Regions from separate parts of the Enterococcus faecium genome, predicted to be linked through region 3. Evidence: predicted binding sites of a transcription regulator. Region 3 holds the regulator's gene; each other region holds the start of a gene.
The links. Region 3 encodes NrdR, which represses ribonucleotide reductase genes. Its sites were predicted from a motif close to ACACNATATATNGTGT; they were not measured.

Region 1 (4,643 bases), 1.0 Mb from region 3:
AATGTTTCTAAAAAGACGCTGGCAATTTTCTTTTCTAGCGGTGTACCGTGTTTGTAGATTTCATTGATACGCTCAGCTTTTTTTTGCAGATAAGGATTCGTATTTGTCCAGTCAAAAATTTCTTCGATTTCTTTTTTCGTATTCAGTGTACTAAAAATAGAAGAATAACTTTTGGCATGAACGGATTCCATGAATTGAATATTGTTCAAAACGGCTTCTTCATGGGGAGTGCGGACATCTTTACGCAACTGATCCATGCCACTTTCAGATTGGACAGTATCTAGCAGTGTCAAACCGCCAAATACATGTCCTACTGTATCTTTTTCCAATTGAGACAATGTACGCCAATCATCTAGGTCATTTGAAAGTGGGATACGTGTATCTAGCCAAAATTGCTCTGTCAGCTTCTCCCAAGTGGATTTATCAATGATATCTTCAATTTCATTCCAGTTTATTGCTTCATAATATGTTTCTGACATGAGAATGCTCCTTTAATTAAAATATGAATAAGCGAATCTATCTATGATATTAGATCACGCAGCTTTCACATTGATTGCTTCCGATTTCTTCTGCATCATCAGTAAAGGTACGTACGTAATAAATGGATTTGATTCCTTTGTGGAAAGCGTAATGTCTTAAAATATTCAAATCACGTGTCGTTTGCTTCGTTGTTGTCTTCCATTCATAAATGCCTTCTGGGATTTCAGAACGCATGAATAAAGTCAAACTCATGCCTTGATCGACGTGTTGTTGTGCCGTTGCATAAACATCGATTACTTTACGCATGTCCATATCATAAGCAGAAGTGTAATACGGAATCGTCTCATTGGATAGATAAGGCGCTGGGTAATAAATTTTACCGATTTTCTTCTCTTGGCGTTCTTCGATCATGCGAGTGATAGGATGAATACTTGCACTCGTATCGTTGATATATGAAATTGAGCCATTTGGTGCTACTGCCAAGCGATTTTGATGATACAGTCCATCTTTCATTACTGCTTGTTTCAAAGCATTCCAATCTTCAGCAGTTGGGATAAAAATGCCTTCAAACAATGCTTTGACTTTTTCTGATTTTGGCTGGAATTCTCCAGTTACGTATTTTTCGAAATAAGTGCCGTCAGCATAAGCTGATTTTTCAAAATTATGGAAAACTTGTTTTCTTTCACGAGCGATATTGTTGCTTTCAACAAGTGTCCAATAATTCAACAGCATGAAGTAAATATTTGTAAAGTCTAATGAATCCTCTGAGCCATATTCCATTTGTTCTTTTGCAAGATAAGTGTGTAAGCCCATGGCACCTAATCCAATCGTATGATTCAGCTTATTTCCGTTTTGGATCGGTGGTACGACATCGATATCAGATGCATCTGTAATAAATGTCAATGCACGAGTCATCGTACGCACAGATTGACCAAAGTTAGGGCTTTGCATCAAATTCACGATATTTGTCGAGCCTAAGTTACATGAGATATCCGTTCCTAATACTTCATATTCCTGTTTGCCGTTAATCACAGAAGGCGTTTGAACTTGTAAAATCTCTGAACATAAATTACTCATGATGATCTTGCCATCGATTGGATTCTCGCGGTTCGCTGTATCAATATTGATTACGTAAGGATAGCCAGATTCTTGTTGTAATTTTGAGATTTCATTTTCAAGATCACGCGCTTTGATTTTTTGTTTGCGAATGTTTGGATTTGCAACTAGATGATCATACTCAGCTGTAATATTTACATAAGAGAATGGGACACCATATTCTTTTTCGACACTATATGGACTAAATAAATACATATCTTCGTTTTTACGTGTCAATTCATAAAATTTATCAGGTACGATCACGCCAAGAGAAAGAGTTTTTACGCGAATCTTTTCATCTGCATTTTCTTTTTTTGCTGAAAGGAAAGCAATAATGTCTGGATGGAAAACGTTCAAATAAACCACGCCAGCTCCTTGACGCTGACCTAATTGATTAGAATAGCTGAAACTATCTTCGAATAATTTCATGACTGGAACGACACCACTTGCAGCACCCTCATATCCTTTGATAGGAGCGCCGGCTTCACGAAGATTTGATAAAGTAATCCCTACGCCGCCACCAATACGGGACAATTGCAAAGCAGAGTTGATTGAGCGCCCGATAGAGTTCATATCGTCAGTGACTTGAGTCAAGAAACAAGACACCAATTCGCCCCGACGTTTACGTCCAGCATTCAAGAAAGAAGGTGTAGCTGGCTGATATCGTTGATGGATCATTTCGTCTGCAAGAGCAAGTGCTAATTCTTCATCCCCGTTCGCAAAGTAAAGCGCATTGAAGGCTACTCGATCTTCATAAGTTTCCAGATAAGCGGAACCGTCGTTGGTTTTCAACGCATATTGAGAATAAAATTTGTAAGCAGCCATAAAAGATTTGAAAGAAAAATGTTGCTCGTCCAAAAATTGATATAGCTTTTCAATAAATGATGGTGAATACAATTGAATGAATTCTGCTTCTATATATTCTTGATCGATCAAGTAATTGATTTTTTCCATAATAGATAGAAAAGTCATCGTATTTGGTTTGACATTTTCCTCAAAAAAGGCAACTAAAGCTTCTTTATCCTTATTCAAAGGGATTTGACCATTGACTGGCCGATTGATTTCATTATTCAGCTTGAAATAACTGACATCTTGTAAATTTTTAAGACTCATACGTACGCCCAACCTTCATTTCGTATTTGATGATGCTTGATTGCAAATCATTGCATTGTTTTTAAGCTTTAAAAAAGGATTTGGAAGTTTGCGACAAAAACTGGTGCTGTCTCAAGCCCTTCAAATCCATGTATCACGTTTTGATTCTTTTAGTCATGTTAGCTGGCAAGTTTACGCAACTGATCAGGACGGAATCCGATAACTGTTTCTGCATCAGAAGTAATGACAGGAACACTTTGGAATCCTTGTGCTTTCAACCAGTCTACTGCTTCAGGCTGTTCATCGATATTGACTTCTTCAAAAGCAATTTGATTTTCTGTTAAAAACCGTTTGACCATCTTACATTGCATACAATTATTTTTAGAAAAGATTTTTACGTTCATGGTGAGTGCCTCCTCTAACACATTCTTATTATCTATAATAGATAGTATAAAACTCTTAGTAAAAAAGTCAAACAACAAACACTACATATTGTGTTGTGGAAACTGTGGAATACTAAGTTTTGTGTTTTTGAAAAAAGAGCTGAAAACAAGTATCGTGTGGGAAAATAGCAAATTTAATAGAGAAAAAATTGTGGAAAACTATGAAGAAATATTTTTTTCTCATTTTTATCTATCAATACTAAAGATTCGCTCATAATATCACAAGTATAATTGACATTCTCAATTACCGAGAGTATTCTATGTGAGAATGATTCTCATTTATTTGCGTAACACGTAAGAAAATTAGAACATATAATGAATGATTTTAATACATGATTTATTTCACAAGAGAGGAATCAATATGCAGACCTTAGCGCAGGCAAAGCAGAATTTCGTTTATCAAGTCGAACGAATCGAAACAGAAGAAAAAACAAAACGCCATTTGCAAAATATCGGGATCGTTGCCGGAAGTAAAATCGTCGTCGTCAATTTATCAGGCAACAATGCCATTTTACTGGTAAAAAGTCATCGAGTGGCAGTAAGTCGGGAAATACTAGGTCAAATCTTTGTCAATAAAAAGACTGCTTCCTCTGAAAGCTGGACTTCTCTTGATCAATTAAAAGCAGGAGAGACTGGGATCGTCGTAGCAATCCACGGACAAGGCGCAGTGAAGCGACGGTTAATGGATATGGGATTGACGCGAAATGTAAAAATAGTTATCCGAAAACTAGCCCCTCTGGGAGATCCAATCGAACTGACAGTGCGAGGGTATGAACTGACGTTACGAAAGTCAGAGGCCGAACTAATCTTGATACAAAGGGAGGAAAAAGAATGAATATCGCGTTAGTCGGAAATCCAAACAGCGGGAAAACTAGCTTGTTCAATCTCTTGACTGGTTCGAATCAATATGTAGGGAATTGGCCGGGCGTAACAGTAGAAAAAAAAGAAGGATCGTTGAAAAAAAATCCGAACATTCATATTCAGGACCTACCCGGCATCTATTCTTTGTCTCCTTATACACCAGAAGAAGTGATTGCAAGAGATTATTTGGTTCAGGAACAGCCTGAACTGATCATCAACATTATTGATGCTACCAATTTAGAACGAAATCTTTATTTAACTACGCAGTTATTGGATTTAGACATTCCTATGATCATTGGTCTGAATATGATGGATGTCATCAAAAAAGAAGGAAAAAAAATCAATCTAGAAAAGCTTTCCTATGGTCTTGGTGTACCAGTTTTACCAATCAGCGTATTGAAAAAGCAAGGAATCGAAAAACTAATCGAAAAGATTCAGGAGTCTGCAAAAAAGCGGCCTTCTATTCCTGTTCCCTGTACATATGATCCACGTTTAGAAGCAGCTTTACATGAAATTGAAGATGTACTAGGAGAACAAAGCGGCAAGAAACGCTGGTATGCAATGAAATATTTTGAACGAGATCAGAAGGTAAGAGAGGATTACGAGATAGCAGTTTCTCAGCAAAAAGAGATCGAGCAACTGATCCAGTTAACAGAGAAACTATTGGACGAC
Region 2 (4,643 bases), 890 kb from region 3:
TCCTGGACCGGCATGGGCAGTAATTACTTGTTCTTTGCTAAATAATTTGGTAAATGTTTCTTGTACCTCAGATAAATGGCTGTTTTCCACTAAAACTTTGACATTAGGGCCAGCATCCATCGTAAAGTAGCATGGAATGCCTTGCTTTCTCAATTGTCGCACCGCATCCATCGCTTTTAAGCTGTCAGGAGACCAGTAAGTGAATGGAGGCTGGGCAGCTAAAGTCGTTCCATGCATTTTTAGTCCGTTTCTTTCCATCGTTTCTCCGAGAAGTTGGAAATCTTTTGTTTTGATTGCTTGTTTCAATTGATATAGATCCCCTTCAACGGAATCTAACCAGCCTTGATAAAAACTGGATGTTTCGACTGTCCGACGCATCCCATTTCTGCTGGACACTTCTTTTTTCTGGTCGTTGATCAAAACGAAAACCATTGCTAAATCGTCTTCGAAAGAATCGGAAGGGACTGGCTTAGCGTAAGAACTTAAGTCGTCATGGCCTTTTTCCCATTCGACGAAACCACCGAAAATACTTCGGCAAGCTGAACCAGACCCGCGTCGAGCAAATCTTGAAAGAGAGAGATCATCTAATCCAAGCTTAAGAGCAGTATTGCAAGCGCCTGCTAAAGCAGCTAGCCCGCTGGCAGAGGAGGCTAATCCAGCTGCGGTAGGAACGAAATTCTGACTGATTACTGAAGCTTTTAGTGAGAGGCCGGCTTCTTTACGAAAAAGGTCAAGAAACTGACTGACTTTTTTTGTTGCTTTTTCGTCTTGCAAGGTGCCATCTAGATAAAATTCATCTACCATATAGCTATCAGAAAAGATGACTTCTGTCTCTGTATAAAATGCATCCAATGTTAACGAAAGGCTGTTGTTCATTGGAAGGATGAGTTCTTCATTTTTCTTACCCCAATATTTGATTAGAGCAATGTTGGTATATGCGCGTGCTTTGCCTTTAAACATAGGTATGTACTCCTAATCCTTGTATCCAAGTTTCAGCAGCACCCGCATCTTCAAGTGCTTGACTGATTTCTTGGGCTTTTGTTTTTGTTTGTGCTAATGCAATCATACAGCCACCGCGTCCACCGCCAGTTAATTTGGCACCCAATGCCCCGGTATCTTTTGCTGTTTGGATCAATAGATTAAGAAAATCATTGCTGATTGTCAGCTTTTCCAGAAGTGATTGTGATTCATCCATTGTCTGTGCCAACGTTTCTGGTGAATTTTCAATGATTGCTTGTTTTGCTTGCTTCGTCAAGTATCCTAATTTTTGGATCATTTGTCCAGTTTCATGAGGCTGGGTTTCAAAGAGGTGAGCGACATCTTTGACGGCTTCTCTTGTTTGTCCTTTGATTCCTGTATCAGCGACAATCAAAAAAGCATCGATGTTCAAAGAAAAGTAGTCGAAAGGATGCCCTTTTGTAAAATAAATCGGCTGCAAGCTGCTAGTAGCGGCTGCATCGATTCCACTAGGATTACCGTGGGCGATTTTTTCCGAAAGCTGGACATTTTCTAATAGTATTTCACGAGACAAAGGAAATGCTAAGTAATCATAAAAAGCACGAGTGACTGCTGTGGCGACTGCAGCGCTTGATCCCATTCCACGTTCAGCAGGAATCGTGCTTTCAATGGTCAGTTGCAAGTTTTTTTGGATGTCATGCTGTTTTTTTAAGTGAATGAATAATTTTTTGATATTTTTTAATGCATGAGGAGCTTCGGCTAAATTTCCTGAATAGTAGGAAGAAACCAGTTGATCGTCCATTGCATCCAGCTCTTCAAGGAATGCGGTGACTTTTGTTGCATAGAAAGGAAAGGCAATCGCTGGTTCTCCATAAACAACCGCGTGCTCGCCCATCAATATGATCTTTCCGCTTGATTCTCCTTGGCCATAGTTTGCCATAATCTAACTCCTTCTCACGTAAAAGTGATTTTTAAGCAAAAAATAAAGCGCCCAAAACGAGTTGCGCTGCTTCACGAATTTTTTTGTCCACTAAGGGTCTCAAAAAACATTCCTCCTTTATTTTACTAAAACCATCTCAGAAGTAAAACTAAGAATACGTTTTCTAAAGAAAAAACACTTTTTTCTTAAGAATTTTTTGACTTTTTTTCTTCTTTGACTAGAAAAAAATACAATTGACACTACTAGATATTGGGGGTATATTTAAAAAGGTTGGAGTTAAACACAATATTTAGTGATGAAGTGAGCTGGAGGTAAATGAGCGTGATCGTTTTAGCAGGTACAATTGGTGCCGGAAAATCAAGTTTAACAGAAATGATGGCTGAACACTTTGATAGTCAGGCATTTTATGAATCGATTGATGATAATGAAGTCTTGCCCTTATTTTATGCAAACCCTGAACAGTATGCTTTTTTGCTGCAAATTTATTTTTTGAATAAACGTTTTGCAAGCATCAAACAAGCAATGAAAGATGACAATAATGTATTGGACCGTTCGATTTATGAAGATTCACTGCTTTTCCATCTAAATGCAGATCTAGGAAGAGCAACAGAAACAGAAGTTCGTGTGTATGATGAACTGCTGGAAAACATGATGGAAGAACTTCCCTATGCTGCCCATAAAAAACATCCGGATTTATTAGTTCATATTCGTGTATCTTTTGATACGATGTTGGAGCGTATCGAAAAACGTGGTCGTTCGTATGAACAATTGTCCTTTGATCCAAGTCTATACGATTATTACAAAGAATTGAACAGACGTTACGATCAATGGTATGAAGAATACAAAGAAAGTCCAAAAATCCAAATCGATGGAGACCGCTATAATTTTGTGGAAGATCCTCAAGCAAAAGAAGAAGTCTTGAAAATGATCGAAGAAAAATTAGCAGAGATTCGCCAAACCAAAGTAGCCATTTGATTTACAGTTGCTCAAATAAAGGGTAAACCTTTATTTGAGCGACTTTTTTCTTTATACTGGAAACAAATGTCAGGAGGATAGAGTATGCGGGAAAAACACTATTTTAATCAAGACCGTAATTTTTGGATCAATGTACAGCAAAACGATGTGCTAGCTGTTAAAAACTTAAAAGAAGAATATGGCATTAGTGACGAGATGCTGACTTATTCTCTAGATAAAAATGAACGGGCGCGCGTAGAGTACGATTCTTTTGATGAAGCGTTACTGCTTGTATCAAATGTTCCGCACCAGCAAAAAGTCGATAATCATTATGAAACTAGTCCTATCGCTTTTATTTTAAAAGAAGACGGTTTGTTTACATTTACCACGCCGAATACCGAGTACGTGATTCGACTAATTCGATCGCTTTTGGAACGAATGCCAGACATGAGTGTATACAGTTTATTGTTTCGTACATTGTTTTTGATTTCTGATTCCTTTTTTCCTTTAATCGAGGAAGTGAATAGTGAACGTCAGCGGCTTAATCTGAAATTAAGAGAAAAAACAACGAACAAGAATCTGCTGCAACTTTCAGATTTAGAGATCGGTTTGGTTTACTTAGTTACAGGAACAAAACAAAATGTAGTACTTTTAGAACAAATCAAGGCATTGGCTATTTATCGCAAGTTGTCAGAAAAGGAAAAAGAAGAGTTGGACGATGCGCTGATCGAAGCACGACAAGCAGTTGAAATGACGAACTTAGCTTCGCAGATTTTAGACCAGCTCTCTGGCACTTATAATAATTTGCTGAATAACAACTTGAATGACACGATGAAATTTTTGACGGTCTGGTCGCTGATCTTGACCGTTCCAACTATTGTGACAGGATTCTTCGGAATGAATCTCCAGTTACCCTTTACCCATTCCGTTTTCGGATGGGGAATCGCCTTGATCATCAGTTTGGTCTTATCTATTTGGATGCTTATTGCACTGTGGCGGCGGATTCGTTGATCTAGTCTTTGATCTGCAAACCAAGGGCTTGGGCGATCACAAGTGCTTGCTCTTGGTTGACGATTAGTCCCGCCAAAGAATCTTGAGATAAAGCGATTGCTGTGAAGAAATTAGTCGTAAAGTCTAATCCCTTCAGAGAAGTTCGAAACCAGTTCGAACCGGTCAACTGATTGTCAGACAAAAAAAGGTTTTTCCAAGTGACCTCATAAAATTCGCTGTCTTCTAATTGACAATGATCGAAGGAGACAGCTTTCAAGTTTGTACTACTAAAGGAAGCCATCGAAGCAATACAATCAGTGAAAGTACAGTCTCGAAGATAACTTTCGGCAAAATTCGTACCTGTTAATTTACATTGATGAAACACGACTTGGTGGAAACTGCCACCAATCCACTCCAGATTGGAAAAATCACATTTTTCAAAAATGACATTACTGCATTCAAAATGACGTAAAACTGTTTTTTGCATCGTAAGTTTTTGGATATGACTCTCTCTTAATACCATATTTTTGGCATCGAGATAGCTTTGGTCACCCCCGTTGATCAGAAGACCAGAGAAGATCTCCTCATCTTCTAAATAAAACTCTCCCTTTGTAAGAAGAGGAAGAGAAGGTGGAATAGGTTCGATTTTTTTCATGTGGGTTCACCTCGTTTTTCTTTAGTATAGCAAAGAAGCGGGAATCACTGCTAGAAAGTCTGCTAATCTAATCATTTTCAGAAAAGGAAGACAAACTGTATGAAAAACATTGACAAAAAGATTAGTTTTTGCTATACTATGATGGTT
Region 3 (4,643 bases):
TGTTCCAATTCATCCATTGTAAAATTCGATGAGAAGAAGGTTGGTAACTGTTCCTGCATCCGATATTGAAGGATAACACCGAATACTTCGTCTCGTATCCAACTACTCATCGCATCTGCACCAATATCATCGATCATCAAAATAGGTGAACGTTTCACTGCATCTAACTTTTCTGCCACTTGATCTTTTCCGATTGCCTGTTTCATCTCAACGGCAAATGTCGGAAAATGGACTAGCGTCGTGGTGAATCCAGCAATCGCTAATTCTCTCGCTGTTGCTCCTAATAAATATGTTTTTCCAATACCAAAACTTCCTACTAGATACAGTCCTTTATGATACCCTTTTGGATCAGCAGTATATTTCTCTACAAAATCTAGGGCTTCTAAGCTCGCATATCCTCGTCCATCTGTACGTTCAAAGTTTTCAAAAGAAGCCGATTGAATATCTTTTGGCATATCCATTGCTTTTACTCGGCTTCTGATTTCTTCTTGTCTTTGCCGTGCTAACAATGCTTCCGTTGGTACATAAGTGACATCCACATAATGAAAATTCAATGTCAGCTTCGGCTCATAGCCGGGAGCGATCATCGTTGGATCGTTTTTTTGATATTTACGCTTTTCTTGCACGAATTCATACAATTTGGCGTAACTTTTTTCAATATCCGCTTGTGTCAATTCTTCTTGGTGTGCGCTTAGAAAAGCTTGAACATCCGCATCATTTAAGACTTCAGCGATCATTTCAGCATACTTTTCTTGATAATTGCGTTTGCTGATGATCCTCTTCAATTCTTTGCCTACGTCTTCCACTAGATGTCACCCTCCTTTTTTGCCAGGTATTCTTTAAAACGGCGGTCAATCTCTGCTTTTTTCTCGCTGCTGATCTGTTTTTCATCTTTTGGCTGATTGACCCAATCAGGAAGCTTTTCCCGCCGAACATTTCGCTTGCCATTTGGATAATTTGTTTGCTTCTTTTGTTTTGATTGTTTTGCTTGATTGCTTATTTGCCGAATATGCTGAATTGCTTCTTCTGCTGTGGCGATTTTCTTTTGTGCCCATTCATTTGCCACTGTATTCACATAACTAGCATTTAAGCTAGCATTATTTTTGATCACCAATACATAATTCAACAAAACATTGATCACGCTACTGGAAAGACCTGATTGAGAAACAAGATCTTGCAGTAACCAGTTTTCTTGTTTAGAAACATATCCGCCTTTTTCTGACTTGATTGCTTCCAGATATTTCATCGGTGGAATGCTCTGTGCTTCTTTTATCAGCTGAAGCGCTGCGTTTGTCAAATGTTCGTTTGACGAGGGTTCATTACTGTTTTCAGAAACCGCAACTGTTTCTTTTGTTTGCTTCACCGGACGTCTCTGCATTGCCAAAATGGCTTTTTGCAGTTCTTTTTCAGATACTTTTTGTTCACTAAAGTCATAAGATTGACTGATCAGTTCGCCAAGTGTCAATTCATCGAAACCGTAAAGCTGATGATACATGTCGACTTGTTTGATGATTGGATCATCAAGACTTGCAATATGTTTTTTTGCCAGCCAATCATTCAAAAACTGCCAATCGAATGTCGAATCTGCTTCAAGTAATGCTACTGATTCAGATTCTTCAAAAGATTTATTCAGCGATTCGATGTTTTCTTGATTAGCAGCGTACACTGCTTCATTGAAGCGATAAACATCTAAAAATTTTTTTGTGATTTTTTGATATCCCTCTGCTGTATGCCTTTTAGGTTCAAACAATTGGGTAAGCTTCTGGAATCGTCGTTCACCAACTTTTTCCAGAAGAAGAAAAGCCAGAACAGAGTCTTTGAAAAATGCTTTAGGAATGAGTGGTTCTAACAGCTCATAAATAAAACGAGGTCCCAGATCACTATCTTCTTTAAAATAAACATCCAGTAAGCCGATTCCTTCTAGCTTTTTTCTTGCATCATAAAATTGCGGGATACCGCAGCCTAGACTACTAAGCAGATCTGCATGCATCCCTTCAGGACCTTTGCCAGATTCTTGAGAGATTTCTGATAACAGGGTGAAATAGATACTCAAGGCTTCTCCGCCGATTAGTGGCTGATAAAGATACAGCAAGGCGTTCTTGCTGTCTTCTCTCAGCGGAGCCGCTTTTCTTCCTTGGTAAATATTTTTTGGTTGAAGCTCTTTCCAAGCATTTTCCAAGGAAATGCCTCCTTTTTGTTTCTTAATTGTTTTCTTTATTATTCTCTTTATTATTTTCTTTTGCTTTATCCACGATATCTTGCAACTCTTTTAAGAAAACAGACATATCTTTGAACTGGCGATAAACACTTGCAAAACGAATATAAGCGATTTCGTCTAAATCAACTAAATCTTCCATCACATATTCACCAATTAGATTCGTCGATACTTCGTTTTCTCCGAGACTGCGTACGCGGTTTTCGACATGGTTGACGATTTGTTCCATTTGTTCCATAGCTACAGGTCTTTTTTCTGCTGAACGGATGAGTCCTCTTAAAATTTTATCGCGATTGAACTCTTCGCGTTCCCCGTTTTTCTTGATTACTAATAACGGAGCAGCTTCAATTCGTTCAAATGTAGTGAATCGGAACGAACAATTCTCACATTCGCGACGGCGACGGATCGCACGTCCATCATCTGCTTGACGGCTGTCGATTACTCGTGAATTATTATGTTGACATCTGGGACATCTCATTTTGTCTCACCTCTTGCATCGCATTTTATATAAAGGATGTGTCTTTCTTTACAACTAGTTGTATTATAACACGAAACAAATCACAAACGCGACTGTCCTACCCAAAAAACACGGATATAAGAACAATTTTTTCTACTTTCATGCGTAATTGTGTCCCCTGTCCTTACTAAATTTCAATTTTCCAATACTGATCACCTTGATTACTGAGAAATAACTTACACAAAAGCTGATTTAGTCATCTAGCACAAAAAACTTGAAGCAGATGAACACCTTCTCATCTGCTTCAAGTCACATCTCGATTTTTTACTATTTTATAACTTCTCTTCGATTCCTGTATAGTGTTTCATTCGCTGTTCCTCGATTTTTTGCTCATCGGGAATGTGGTCACTTTCTGGGAGCGGTGTTTTACTACGATCAGGTGTCGGATTTTTTCGTTCTTGAGTCAAATCTTGCCGCTTCGCTTCTTCTTCTGCCTGCTGGTCTTCTATTTCATCGATTCTTGCTTGGTACTGCTTTTCTTTTTCTTCTGCTGTTTCTGATTGCGTACGACCTTCATCGATTAGATTTTCTTTATTGAGCATCTCGCCGATTTTTTCTTTTGCGTTACCTACGACTTTATCCTTTTGATTTTTTAATGATCCCATCGCTATCCCTCACTTTCTATATACTCAGGATAGCAAAATTGACACAGATACTCAAAGAAAGCGATTAGCAAAAAGCCAATTTTCGATTTGTCCCACAAGTTTTTCTTTTGTTCCATTGTTGTCGAACAAAATATCCGCACGCTGCTTTTTTTCTTCGATTGGAAGTTGACTACTAATTCTCTGCTGCGCTTGTTCTAGCGTCAGTTGATTACGTTTCATCAAACGCTGAAGCTGAGTTTCTGGCGTAGTATAAACGACAGCTACTGCATCCATATAGTGGTCATAATGACCTTCGTAGAGCAATGGGATATCTACAATTACTAAAGGATGATTGGAACTTAGAGAGGCGATTTGATCTTTTATCGCTTTTCGGATAAACGGATCTAATAGCTGATCAAGTTTTTGCCGTTTTTCCTTTGATGGAAAAACAATCATCCCAAGTTTCCCTCGATCTAGTTGCCCATCAGGCTGCAATACCTCTTGGCCAAACACTGATACAATTTTCCTCAGAGCAAGCGTTCCAGGCTCAACAGTTTCTCTGGCAATCACATCGCCATCGATCAAAGGAAATCCATGAGACTGAAAGACTTTGGCTGCCGTACTTTTACCGGTAGCTATTCCACCCGTCAAACCTAAAACAAATCCTACTTTGCGATTTTTAGCCTTTGACAATTCGGACAATAGTGCGTCCCCCTTTGTGCCACTTTTGTTTTCACGATCGGCGTTCCACAACGTATACATGGTTTGCCAGTTTGCTGATAGACATGCAGTGCTACTTGAAATCCGCCTGATTCTCCTAATGCATTCAAATAACTGCGAATCGTGGTACCTCCGGCTTCTATTGCACGATCCAAAACATCAATGATCGATAGACGTAATTGTTCTACCTCTTTGGGGCGCAGTGTGTTCGCCGGTTGTTCTGGATGGATCTTCGCTTCCCATAATGCTTCATCTACATAAATATTACCTAGACCAGTCACTAGACGTTGGTCTAGCAGCAATGGCTTGATTGCTTTGTGGGACTTTTTCAGTCCATTTGCGAAATCTGCTAATAAGAAGCTATCTGGCAAAGGCTCAGGTCCCAATTTCATGATTCCTCGGTAAGTTGCACTTGCTCCTTTTTCGACGATTGTCATACGACCAAATTTTCGTACATCGTTGTAGCGAAGTTGGCTTCCATCCTCAAAAAAGAAAAGTACATGCGTATGTTTATCGATTGGTGTATTTTCTTTCGTAAATTGATATTTTCCTTCCATTCGCAAGTGTGAGATCAGTTCATAATGATCGAGATGAAAAATTAAAAACT
Region 4 (4,643 bases), 500 kb from region 3:
CCGTAAGCAACTCCTGCAACTTTACCGTCTATTTCTTCTACGATACCTCGTGAATAACTGTAACGATAATTTGGATCAGTGATTGCTTCTTCTAAAATCTCTAAAGTCTTTTGTTCCCCTGTCTGCTTCAAAAATGGCAGTTCCATATCTTTTAGAATCACTAAGATCAATGGGGCGATTTCTGGAGCATCTTCTTTTCTCGCAAAACGAATCATAGTTTCCTCTCCTTTTCTCCATTCTAACATGCAGAAAAAGAAATCGCAAAATCGTTATTTTAAAAAATCTTCAATCTTTTCAGTAATGAAATAACCATGAGTAACGATTCTTGCCGCTTCAGTTCGGCAATAAGGGCAGACGACTGGCATTTCTTTATCATTATGTTCGACTACATTATTGACTTCTTCGTATGCAAATTTTTTTCCGCAATTAGGGCATTTCATTTTTTCCATGTTATCTCAACTTCCTTTCATCTTTACTCTCTTAGCTTACTCTTATATTGTAAAAAAGAGAAGCAATATCCTTCTTCTATGCAGATATCCATACCTGACGGTCCTGTTCTCCATCTATTAATCGGACTTTATAATAAGGACGTTCATCTTTGACTAGAAGTGTCCACTCTTTCACTTTTGCTTTTTTCCCGTAGTAGCTGACTGCTTCCTTCATCGCTGCTTGCGGTTGTTTGAATTCTTCCGTTTTTTCTATATCAAAAAGATGTTCTGCGGCCTTTTCCGTGTCATTTCGTACGGTTGTTTTCCCAGTGGATGGATTGACTGCTATGACTTGTCCTTCACAAAAAAACTGGTATTCATATGTTGCATTCGTAGGATTCTCCAAATCTTTTTCAACTGCAAAATGAATAGCAGATATGTTATGTTCTTTTGTTTCGTTTTTTACGATTGCTGCTGCTTTTTTCAATGAGATCCGATATTCCTGGTCACTAATATCATCCATGTGAAAAGCGGCATTGAGCAGTCCCGTCATACCGGTAATCCCTATTACGATGAGGGCAGCAACACCAAACATCATTTTTTTCATTCTTCATTCTCCTGTTTCTTTTTTTTAAAGAATATCAAGAAATGAACGAATGAAAAATCGAATGAAACGAAAAAAAAGTGACAATTTTGTTATCTTTATTCGTGCAGTTCTAATGGCAATCCGTCTGGATCAAAGAAAAACGTCATTTTTTTTCCTGTAAAGGTATCTTCTCTAATCGGTTCTGATTCGATCCCTAAGGACTGCAATTCTGCAATTGTTTCTTCAATATCGTCTACTTTGAAAGCAAGATGACGCAAGCCACAAGCTTCTGGATAGTTTGGTCGTTGTGGCGCATTAGCAATTCCAAAAATCTCCAATTCAGCACTTCCTAGTTTCAGATCTAATTTATAGTCATCTCGTTCTTTGCGGTAATTTTCTCTGATTACTTCAAATCCTAATTTATTAACATAAAAATCACGTGATTTCTGATAATCTGAAACAATGATGGCTATATGATGGATCGTTGTAAGGTTCATATGAGCACTCCTATTCTTCGTTTAAGCTCGGATCTATATTAATCTCCAGTTCCATTGTAAATGTGTCAGATTGAAAAAAATAGCTGTTTTTCCTTTTTATAAGAAAAAAGGAAAAAAAAACAGAAAGTAGGTCCTCCAAGACACTCTTCCTGTTCCCAATATAATAAATGAAAGTAAGAAATTATATTTTCAAGAAAACAAACAGAAAATTATCATAACACAAATTATTTATAATTGAAAGACTAGTTTTTTTTCAAGAAAAGCATACAATAGATTGTGTTAGTAAATACAGAACACACTACATTTAGTGTCTTAAGGAGTCCTCATACATGAAGTCATATTTTCAGTTTTTAGCTCATCAGCTAAAAGGCTGGCCGCAACAAAATTATTATCTTTTCTTTTTCAGTCTTGGCTGCCAGGTCATGACTCTTGTCAATAGTCCCATCACTTGGCTGTCCGTTATTACATTTATCGGTACCACGCTTGGTGTATTGTGTATTTTATCCATCAATGCGGCAAAATCAGTCAACGGTATTTTAGGTATTTTGTCTGCGATTTGTTTTATTATCGTTGGGTTTTCAGCAAAGAACTATTTAAGTATCGGTGAACAGATTGCTTATATGATCACATTGGATATCCCCGTATTGTTAAGTAAAGAATGGAATCATAATATGGCTTCAAAAATCCGAAAATTCACTGGAAAAAGCTGGTTTATCGCAATCATCAGTACTTTCCTTGTCTATCTTGTTTCAGGATTCCTGATTGGTCGTTATACAGATGATCCTCGGCCGTGGGTAGATGCCATTGCTTTTTCTATTAGCTTGACTGCTGGTATCATCAGTTTCTTGCGTTACAACAACCAATATTACTGGTGGTTAGCTTCAGGGCTTGCTCAAATGGTCCTTTGGTATATTTCATTTACGCATGGATCTGCAAGTTTGGCGATGTTCGTGAACAGCTCTGTTTACTTGCTGAATGATGTCCTTGCATTTACCGTTTCACCTTGGTATAACCAAAAAGAACGTGAACGTATGCAAAAAATGGAAGAAGAATACTACAACGCACAACAACACGCATAAAAAAACTGAGCGTGGGACAAAAGTAAAGAACACTTTTGTCTCACGCTCTAAACACGTATAAACGGCGGAATCAGAAGCAACTCCTTCGGAAATAAGCTGAAATTCACAAAAATTTGAAAAGCAATTTTCGTGAATTTCTTCTTATTTCTTGGAGTTAAACTCTTCTGTCCCAGCCTCTATTTTTTATAGTAATTCCTTCAGATACTTTCTTGCCTCATCATTGAAACGCAGTGATTCTTCTAACTTCTGATAATATTCCAACGCTTGTTTCTGAGCTTCAGTAAAACGATAATGTTTTCCTTTCCATTTGTCGATTGTCTCTTGCACATTTCCAGATTGGATATCTTTCACTACTAGTTGCCATTTTTCTTTTGAGACTGTACGGTCTTTCTTATCAGCAGATTGTATAGCTTCTCGTTCTTTACGCAATACTTTTAAAAAACCATTTCTGACTATCCGAGGAATGCTGTCGAAGAACCCTTCTGTAAAACCATAGCGACAATATTGCTTCCAAATAAATAGATAGATTTTTGGTTGGATGAATCGTTGGTTTTTCGCAAAATATTCCATCTGAGCAGTGACTTCTGGTGTTCGTTGACGTTTTGTCTTTCTCAACACGGAAATAAATGTTTCAAAATAAGCATTAGGATGTACTGGCACTTCTTCATATACGATGGATTGCCAATCTTTACGTAAAAATGCGCGATAGTTGATCAAGAATTCTTCTACATCCTTTACTAATTCTTCTGCAAAGTCGTCAAATAGTTCTTTTTTTATCTGTCGCTTTTTTGACTGCCCATTGATGTGTTCACTTATTTTCTTGATTTCATTTTCCAATGCTTGATAATCCGCTATGTAAATCGGCATTTCTACTTGGCGAAATTCTGCGAGCCGCTGAGCTAATTTTATATCCGGTAAATATGGCTGTTTCATCCGACGATTTTGGTACAAGACAAAACAGTATTTTTGCCATAGTCCTTCAGGAAAATCGATATTCTTCTGCTTAAGCCATAATAATTCGTCTAAGGCCAGATCAACTTTTGTCATTCCCTGATGGATCGAAGCTGCCACTGTCGGAGAGACATGCAGGTGATCGGCAAAGTGGTTGATGCCTAGTTTTAGGATCTTTCCGGTTTTTGGCGATTTAACGATGTATTGCACTTTTAATTCTCTACCACACTCACAATACAATTTTTGCTGGCTTCGTTTTGTTCGAAAAAACGGATTGATCTTGAAGTCAGAAAACACCCAATCTGTTGCAGCTAAATAATGTTCTTCCATAAAACGAGAGCTGATTAGATATCGGCGGTGCTTATCGACTAGTTCCCGCTGTTTTTTCGTTAATTTTGCATAGATCTCCCAACGTTGACTGCTTGTGTATTGTTTAGAAATTTTGATGGGATAGCTTTTGCTGATTTCTTTTGGAAACCATTCTTCAAAGACGGATTGCCATTCTTCCACGGCTGTTTCTTTCCTTTCTAATTACAAAAAGCTGGCTACTAACATAACGTTAGCAACCAGCCAGTGTTTCTTGCTAAATTAGTGAGTTGTTCCGGCATTTCCGGAAATATCTTCTTTATTTTCTACTGCTGCTTCAACTGCATAAGTCAAAGAAGAAGCAATGTCTTCTAAAGACATAGAAGGCGTACCCACTGGACGATCGATCACTTGATCGGGTGAGAATGGCACGTGGATGAACCCACCTCGAATTGCCGGGAATTGTGTTTCGATCAAATGAAGCAAACGATACATGATATCATTGCAGACAAATGTTCCTGCTGTATAAGAGATGTACGCTGGTAGACCATGATCTTGTACATTTTTTGTCATTGCTTTGATTGGCAATGAGGTAAAGTAAGCGGCTGGACCGTTTTCTTCTAAAGCCGTATCGAATGGCTGATTTCCTTCATTATCAGGGATTCTTGCTTCTGCTAGATTGATTGCGACACGTTCGAACGAGACTGCTGACCGCCCACCTGCTTGTCCGACACAGATCACGACATCTGGTTGGTGCTGTTGGATGGCTTCTTTGACTACTTGACTGCTTTTTTCG

Region 1: nrdH (glutaredoxin-like protein NrdH) is a predicted target of NrdR. The motif match lies at 3,150-3,165, and genes of this name have one in related genera.
Region 2: PYW34_RS01115 (deoxynucleoside kinase) is a predicted target of NrdR. The motif match lies at 2,178-2,193, and genes of this name have one in related genera.
Region 4: pnuC (nicotinamide riboside transporter PnuC) is a predicted target of NrdR. The motif match lies at 1,807-1,822, and genes of this name have one in related genera.

Annotation. Positions count from the first base shown of each region.
Region 1 covers NZ_CP118955.1:2,150,300-2,154,942, reverse strand. Annotated here, with positions in the region: gene nrdF (class 1b ribonucleoside-diphosphate reductase subunit beta) at 1-479, opposite strand, end outside; gene nrdE (class 1b ribonucleoside-diphosphate reductase subunit alpha) at 529-2,688, opposite strand; gene nrdH (glutaredoxin-like protein NrdH) at 2,847-3,071, opposite strand; gene PYW34_RS10490 (FeoA family protein) at 3,472-3,945, shown strand; gene feoB (ferrous iron transport protein B) at 3,942-4,643, shown strand, end outside.
Region 2 covers NZ_CP118955.1:224,218-228,860, forward strand. Annotated here, with positions in the region: gene mvaD (diphosphomevalonate decarboxylase) at 1-960, opposite strand, end outside; gene mvk (mevalonate kinase) at 953-1,897, opposite strand; gene PYW34_RS01115 (deoxynucleoside kinase) at 2,213-2,872, shown strand; gene PYW34_RS01120 (magnesium transporter CorA family protein) at 2,957-3,862, shown strand; gene PYW34_RS01125 (pentapeptide repeat-containing protein) at 3,864-4,496, opposite strand.
Region 3 covers NZ_CP118955.1:1,114,596-1,119,238, reverse strand. Annotated here, with positions in the region: gene dnaI (primosomal protein DnaI) at 1-806, opposite strand, end outside; gene PYW34_RS05285 (replication initiation and membrane attachment family protein) at 806-2,179, opposite strand; gene nrdR (transcriptional regulator NrdR) at 2,202-2,693, opposite strand; gene PYW34_RS05275 (hypothetical protein) at 3,005-3,337, opposite strand; gene coaE (dephospho-CoA kinase) at 3,389-4,018, opposite strand; gene mutM (DNA-formamidopyrimidine glycosylase) at 3,982-4,643, opposite strand, start outside.
Region 4 covers NZ_CP118955.1:619,346-623,988, reverse strand. Annotated here, with positions in the region: gene PYW34_RS02895 (GNAT family N-acetyltransferase) at 1-215, opposite strand, end outside; gene PYW34_RS02890 (hypothetical protein) at 270-449, opposite strand; gene PYW34_RS02885 (hypothetical protein) at 526-1,035, opposite strand; gene PYW34_RS02880 (VOC family protein) at 1,131-1,511, opposite strand; gene pnuC (nicotinamide riboside transporter PnuC) at 1,841-2,590, shown strand; gene PYW34_RS02870 (hypothetical protein) at 2,774-4,051, opposite strand; gene pcp (pyroglutamyl-peptidase I) at 4,130-4,643, opposite strand, start outside.